Regions from separate parts of the Crossiella sp. CA198 genome, predicted to be linked through region 2. Evidence: riboswitches for the same ligand, from Rfam matches in the RefSeq annotation. Region 2 holds a riboswitch; the other holds the start of a gene.

Region 1 (3,201 bases), on a different contig from region 2:
GCGCCGATGACCAGGGCGGCGATCACCGCGGCGAGTTGCAGCAGGGACAGCGCGGCCGCGCCGGAGAGGTCGAGCAGGTTGACCGTGCGCAGGTAGATCTCGGTTTCCAGGGTGCGCAGCCGGGAGCCGCCCAGGATCAGCACCACGCCAAAAGCGGTGGAGCAGAACAGGAACACCACCGCGGCGGCCGAGCCGATGGCCGGGCCGAGCGCGGGCAGGGTGACGCTGAGGAAGGTGCGCCAGCGGGAGGCGCCCAGCGCGCGGGCGGCGTCCTCGGCCCTGCGGTCCAGGTGCGACCACAGGCCGCCGACGGTGCGCGCGACCACGGCCACGTTGAAGAAGGCGTTGGCCAGCACGATGCCCAGCGCGCCCGCGTCGCCGAGCACCGCGCGGAAGGCCAGGCCCACCACCACGGTGGGCAGCACGAACGGAATGGTGATGGCCAGCCGGACGAAGCCGCGCCCGCGCACCTGGCAGCGGGCGAGCAGGTAGGCCACCGGCATCCCGGCCAGCAGCGCGACCGCGGTGGCCGCGGCGGCCTGGCCAAGGGTGAAGGCGACCAGGTCCCAGGTCGCCGGGTCGGCCAGGGTCTTGCCGACCCCGGTGCGACCCAGCCCCAGCCCGATGATCGCGGCCACCGGCCAGGCGAAGAAGACGGCCAGGAAGCCCAGCGGCACCGCCGCCGCGACACTGAGTCCGATGCGGGCCGCCCGCCCCGTAGCTAGCCCTGAACGAGCTTGCGCCACTGCTCCACCCAGCGCTCCCGGCCCTCGGCGATCTTGGCCGCGGGCAGCGTGGCGGCCGACTGCGGCTGCGGCGCGACCTGCTGCCACACCGCGGGCAGCGCCACACCCTCGCGCGCCGGGTAGACATACATCTGCTCGGCGACCTGGGCCTGGAACTTCTCGCCCAGCAAGAAGTCGACCAGCTTGCGCGCGGCCTCGGGCTGCTTGGCGCCCTTGAGCACGCCGGTGTACTCGACCTGCCGGTAACAGGTGTCCAGCAGCGCCTTGGTCTTCGGCTTGCCGTCCGGCCCGACCTCGGCCGCGGGTGAGGAGGCGTAGGAGAGCACGATCGGCCGGTTTCCCTTGCCGCCCACCGAGAACTCCTGCTTGTAGGCGGTCTCCCAGCCGTTGACCACCTTGACCCCGTTGGCCTTCAACCGGTTCCAGTAGCCCGGCCAGCCGTCCTCGCCGAACTTGGCCACCGTGTTGAGCAGGAAGGCCAGGCCGGGTGAGGAGGTCGCCGGGTCGGAGACCACCAGCAGGTCCTTGTACTTCGGGTCGGCCAGCTCGTCCAGGGACTTCGGCTCGGCCAGCCCCTTCCGCGCGAAGTAGGCCAGGTCGACGTTCATGCACACATCGCCCAGGTCGACCGCGGACAGCGCGCCGGAGCTGTCGGCGGCGTAGCGCTGCGGGCCCTTGGCCGCCTCCGGGCTCTGGTAGGACTCCAGCAGGCCGTTGTCGATGGCCCTGGAGGCGAAGGTGGAGTCCACGCCGAAGACCACGTCGCCGAGTGGGTTGGCCTTGGTGAGCACCAGCTGGTTGGTCAGCGCGCCCGCGTCGCCCAGCGCCCGCTGCTCCACGGTGATGCCGCTCTGCTTCTTGAACTCGGCGAACAGGCCCTCGCTGACCGCGAAGGACTCGTGCGTGAGCAGCACCACCTTGGTCTCGCCGGGTGGGGCCGGGGTGGTCCCGGAACCGCCGATCAGCGAGCAGCCGGTGAGCATGGCAAGGGTGGTGACCAGCGCGAACGCGGTCGTGGTGCGACGCAAAGTTCCTCCTGACGCAATCCCTACACCGGCATGATCCGGATCAGGTGCGGACGGTCGAGAGCTGACCGCTCTCCTCTCAGCCCGGCTACACCGGACTCCCGTGGCATCTAGGGGCTAGACCTTACGCCGGGTCGCGCGCGGGCACCCGCACGAGGACCATGAAGGCATGGCCGAACTGCTGAGCGATGACCAGATCCACGACCACCTGCTCCGGCTGCCGCAGTGGCTGGCCGAGGGCACCGCACTGGTGCGCACGGTCGAACTGGACAGCTTCCCGCAGGCCATCCAGGTGGTGAACCGGGTGGCGGAGATCGCGGAGAACGACAACCACCACCCGGACATCGACATCCGCTGGCGCACCCTGACCTTCCGCTGCTCCACCCACTCCAAGGGCGGCATCACGACGCTGGACGCGGCCCTGGCGCAGGAGATCGACGGTGTGATCGAGGCGATCGCGGGCTAGCTCCGGAACGGCCCGGTGACCTCGTAGGTGATGCCACCGCTGCTGGACCCGCTGGTGCCGCGCTGGGAGGAGAAGTAGAGCCGGTTGCCCGCCGGGCTGAACGCGGGTCCGGTGATCTCCGACCCGCTCTGCCCGGTGATCCGCAGGAACGGCGCGACGATGCCTGCCGGAGTGATGAGGCAGATCTCCATGTTGCCGCCGTCCTCGGCCACGAACAGGTCGCCGCTGCTGGTCCCGGTGACGTTGTCCACCCCGGTCAGCGGCGCGGCGCCGCCGGTGACCAGGTTGTCGTCGTAGGTCAGGCTGATCGAGCTGGTGCCGGCGTGGTACGCCCAGACCCGGTTGTCGCCCTTGGTGGTGAACCAGCAGGTGCCGCCCGCGTAGTAGCAGCCCTCACCGCCGTTGAAGCGTTTCGCGCCGACGACCTGGTTGCGGGTCGCGGTCGGGCTGCCGTCGACGTCGCCGACAACACCCCAGGTCACCGGGCCACTGGTCTGCGAACTGGTGCCCTTGAGCACCTCAAGGGTGCCACTGGAGAGGTCGCCCCAGGTGGTGGGCTTGAAGCGATAGAAGCAGCCGTCCGGCACGTCCTCGGTGAGGTAGACGTAGCCGTGGTCGGGGTCGGCGGCGCAGGCCTCATGCTTGAACCGGCCCATCGCGGGGCGGCGGATGGCGGCCTTGACGCCCCACGGGTCGGTCTCGTAGACGTAGCCGCGGTCGACCTCCTCACAGGACAGCCAGGTGTTCCAGGGGGTGGCGCCCCCGGCACAGTTGACGTTGGTGTTGGCCAGCGTGCGGTAGGCCCCGGTGATCTGGCCACTGGCGTTGAACTTGACCGCGCCGACCCCGCCGGTGCTGGACACCTCGCTGTTGGAGACGTAGATCCAGCCGCTGCCGTCGACGAAACAGGCCCCGCCGTCCGGCGCCGGGTGCCAGGTGTAGCCGGTCCCGGCCACCTGCTGCC
Region 2 (3,201 bases):
CAACCGCGCGGTGAGCACCGCCTCGGCCGCGCTCTTGCAGCCCGCGGTGTTGGGCAGCGGCCGGATGCCCAGGCGCCGCAACAACTCCAGCACGCCGGTGCCGCCCTCGCTGTCCAGCCTGCGCATGGCCACCGTGGTCAGCTCCGTGCCGGAGGTCACCAGGGCCTGCTCCAGGATGGACAGGTTCTGCGCGCCGCCGGTGCCCATCACCAGTCTTGAGCCGAACTCGTGTTCGGCGATCACCAGCTGGCCGTCCACTCAACCTCCCTGTACCGCAGTGAGCACTTCCACGACCGAACCCTCGCGCAACCTGGTCTCCGCCCAGCTCGCGCGGGGCACCACGGCGCCGTCGAGGGCGACCGCGATGCCCGTGCTGGGTGCGGCCAGCAGGGTCAGCACCTCGGCCACCGTGGCACTCTCGGCCAGCTGATGGTCGTTGCCGTTGACCCGTACCTTCATCTGCTCCTCCCGGGGTCGGCTGCTTTCGCTTCGGGGGTGATCTCCTTGCCCGCCAACAGGTCCAGCACGACCTCGGCGGTGACCGGGGCGAGCAGCACGCCGTTGCGGTGGTGTCCGGCCGCCACCAGCAGGCCGGGTTCCAGCCAGCCCAGCAACGGCAGGTTGTCCATGCTGCCCGGACGCAGGCCCGCGGCGGTCTCGACCAGGGCGTACTCGGCGATCGATGGCATGAGTTCCTCGGCGTGCAGCAACAGATCGCGCACGCCACCGGCCACCACATCGGTGTCGAACCCGGCCTCGTACTGGGTCGCGCCGAGCACCAGACCGTTGTCCGGCCGGGGAACCAGGTAGATCGGCTTGCCGCGCACCGAGCCGCGTACGGTGCGAGTGGGCGGCGGCAGCGCGCCACGGCGGTGCCGCAGCCGCAGGATCTCGCCCTTGACCGGGCGGATCAGGCCCGCCAGGCCCGGGTAGAGCCGGGCGCTCCAGGCTCCGGCGGCGAGCACCGTCACCTCACTGTCCAAAATGGACCCGTTGTCCAGCAGCACCTTGCCGGGCAAGGTCTCCGCCGCTGCCACCGCGATGAACTCGACCCCGTTGGCCGCGCAGGCGGCCCGGAGCGCGGCCAGGAACAGCCGGTTGTCCACGGACAGGTCGCCGGGCACGTTGAGGCCACCGCGGACGGCCGGGCCGAGTGCGGGCTCCAGCCTGCGCAGTTCCCGGCCGGTGAGCTGGTGCACCTCCCGGCCCAGCGAGGTCAGGTATCCGGCCAGCCGGGACAGCTCGTCCCGGTCGGCCGCGTCCACCCCAACGGCCAGGGTGCCCGCGGTGTGCAAGCCGGGATCGCGGCCCGCCTCGGCTTGTAGCCGGGCGGCGAATTCCGGCCAGCGGCGCAGTGAGGCCGCGCCCAGGGCGAGCACGTCCTCCTCCCCCGGCCAGGCCTCGGTGACCGGGGCGAGCATGCCGCCCGCCACCCAGGACGAGCCGGAACCCGGAGCCGGATCGACCACCCGGACCCGGAATCCGGCCGCGGCGGCTCGCCAGGCAATGGACAGACCGATAACGCCGCCACCCACGACGACGACTGCCTTCGACACGAATCTCACGCTCCCTGCGCCGGCATGACCCGGATCAGGTTCGACGGTCGGAGTCAGCAGACTCCCTCTCAGCCCAGTGCTCTCCCGGGCTCCCGTGCGGACCGAATTCCACCGTAGCAGCCGGGACTGGGGGCGCATAGGCTCGCTTACCGTGCCCGGACTCGACGGAGATCAGATTCGCCAGCGGCTGCGCGCGGCGCGGCTGTACCTGTGCACCGACGGCCGTCGCGAACGCGGCGACCTGCCGGCCTTCCTGGACGCCGCGCTGGCCGGCGGCGTGGACATCGTGCAGTTGCGGGAGAAGGGCCTGGAGGCCGCCGAGGAGCTGCGGCTGCTGGAGGTCTTCGCGGCGGCCTGCGCCAAGCACGACGTGCTGCTCGCGGTGAACGACCGCGCCGATGTCGCGCTGGCCGCCGGCGCAGATGTGCTGCACCTGGGTCAGGACGACCTGCCGGTGCCACTGGCCAGGCGGATCGTCGGCGAGCAGGTGGTGATCGGCCGCTCCACCCACGACAACGCGCAGTCCGACGCCGCGGCGATCGAGCCGGGCGTGGACTACTTCTGCACCGGCCCGTGCTGGCCGACCCCGACCAAACCCGGTCGCCCCGCGCCCGGCCTGGACCTGGTGCGGCACACCGCGGCCGCCCGGCACGACCGGCCCTGGTTCGCCATCGGCGGCATCGACGAGACCCGGCTGCCCGAGGTACTGGCCGCCGGGGCGGACCGGATCGTGGTGGTCCGGGTGCTCACCGAGGCCGCGGACCCGGCGGCCGCCGCGGCCCGGTTGAAGGCCCGGCTCGGCTGACCTGACGACCGCGGCGTTCCCGCCGGGAAAGGCGGGAACGCCGCTGTCGTCTTACCAACCCGGTGCGGTGCGGTCGGGGGGCTGACAACACACCGCGCGCCGGGAAGCCTCAGCCGGTGGCCAGGGTCAGCCGGTAGACCTTGAGCGCCTCGTTGACCGGCTGGTGCCAGGACACTGATTCCTCGCCGCGCTTGGCCAGGCAGCTGTCGTTGCGGCCGTCGCCGTTGGCGTCGTAGAGCTTGGCGCCGCTGGTGATGCCCTGGGCCTGGTCGCCGGAGACGGTGGAACCGCCGGAGTCGCCCGGTTCCACGCAGGCGTTGTGCTGCACCAGGCCGCGCACCGTGATCGCGGAGCCGTCGATCTGACCGTACTTCACCGTGACATTGCGCGCGGTGACCACGCCGCAGGTCCACCTGGTGGTGGAGCCGGATTTGCACAGGCTCGCGCCCACCGCGGCCTCGGTGGATCCCTTGATCGTCACCGCGCCGCCGTCGTGCGTGCTGACCTGGGGCAGCAGCGTCCAGCCCGCCGCCGGGTCCACGGTCACCTCGGCGAAGTCGTTCTGGTCCTTCCAGTTGACCCGGCTGAAGTCGCCGATCTTGACGTTGCCCAGCGCGTTGACCAGGCTGCCGCCGTCCGCGCAGTGCCCGGCGGTGAGCAGCCGGGGCTGGCCGTCGGCGCTGGTCGCGGTGAACCCGGCCGAGCAGCGGCCACCGGCCGCACCGCTCATGTAGATCGCGCCGCCGCCGGCGAGATCGCCGGTCGGGGTGGCCGCGGCGGAACTCTCCACCACCCGCACCCCCTGCGTGCCCGAGGCGAAGCGCTCGGCGGCGGCCCGGC

Evidence for each region. Region 2 has a riboswitch for thiamine pyrophosphate ahead of thiO (glycine oxidase ThiO). Riboswitches for the same ligand answer to the same signal wherever they lie in the genome.
Region 1: it holds a riboswitch for thiamine pyrophosphate, as region 2 does, so the genes downstream of both, ACTOWY_RS32370 (thiamine ABC transporter substrate-binding protein) here and thiO (glycine oxidase ThiO) in region 2, are expected to answer to the same signal.

The regions. Positions count from the first base shown of each region.
Region 1 covers NZ_JBQJIM010000022.1:111,879-115,079, forward strand. Annotated here, with positions in the region: gene ACTOWY_RS32365 (ABC transporter permease) at 1-746, opposite strand, end outside; gene ACTOWY_RS32370 (thiamine ABC transporter substrate-binding protein) at 722-1,729, opposite strand; TPP riboswitch at 1,774-1,886, opposite strand; gene ACTOWY_RS32375 (4a-hydroxytetrahydrobiopterin dehydratase) at 1,941-2,237, shown strand; gene ACTOWY_RS32380 (alkaline phosphatase PhoX) at 2,234-3,201, opposite strand, start outside.
Region 2 covers NZ_JBQJIM010000006.1:315,427-318,627, forward strand. Annotated here, with positions in the region: gene ACTOWY_RS12620 (thiazole synthase) at 1-258, opposite strand, end outside; gene thiS (sulfur carrier protein ThiS) at 259-459, opposite strand; gene thiO (glycine oxidase ThiO) at 456-1,556, opposite strand; TPP riboswitch at 1,551-1,662, opposite strand; gene thiE (thiamine phosphate synthase) at 1,708-2,361, shown strand; gene ACTOWY_RS12640 (S1 family peptidase) at 2,471-3,201, opposite strand, start outside.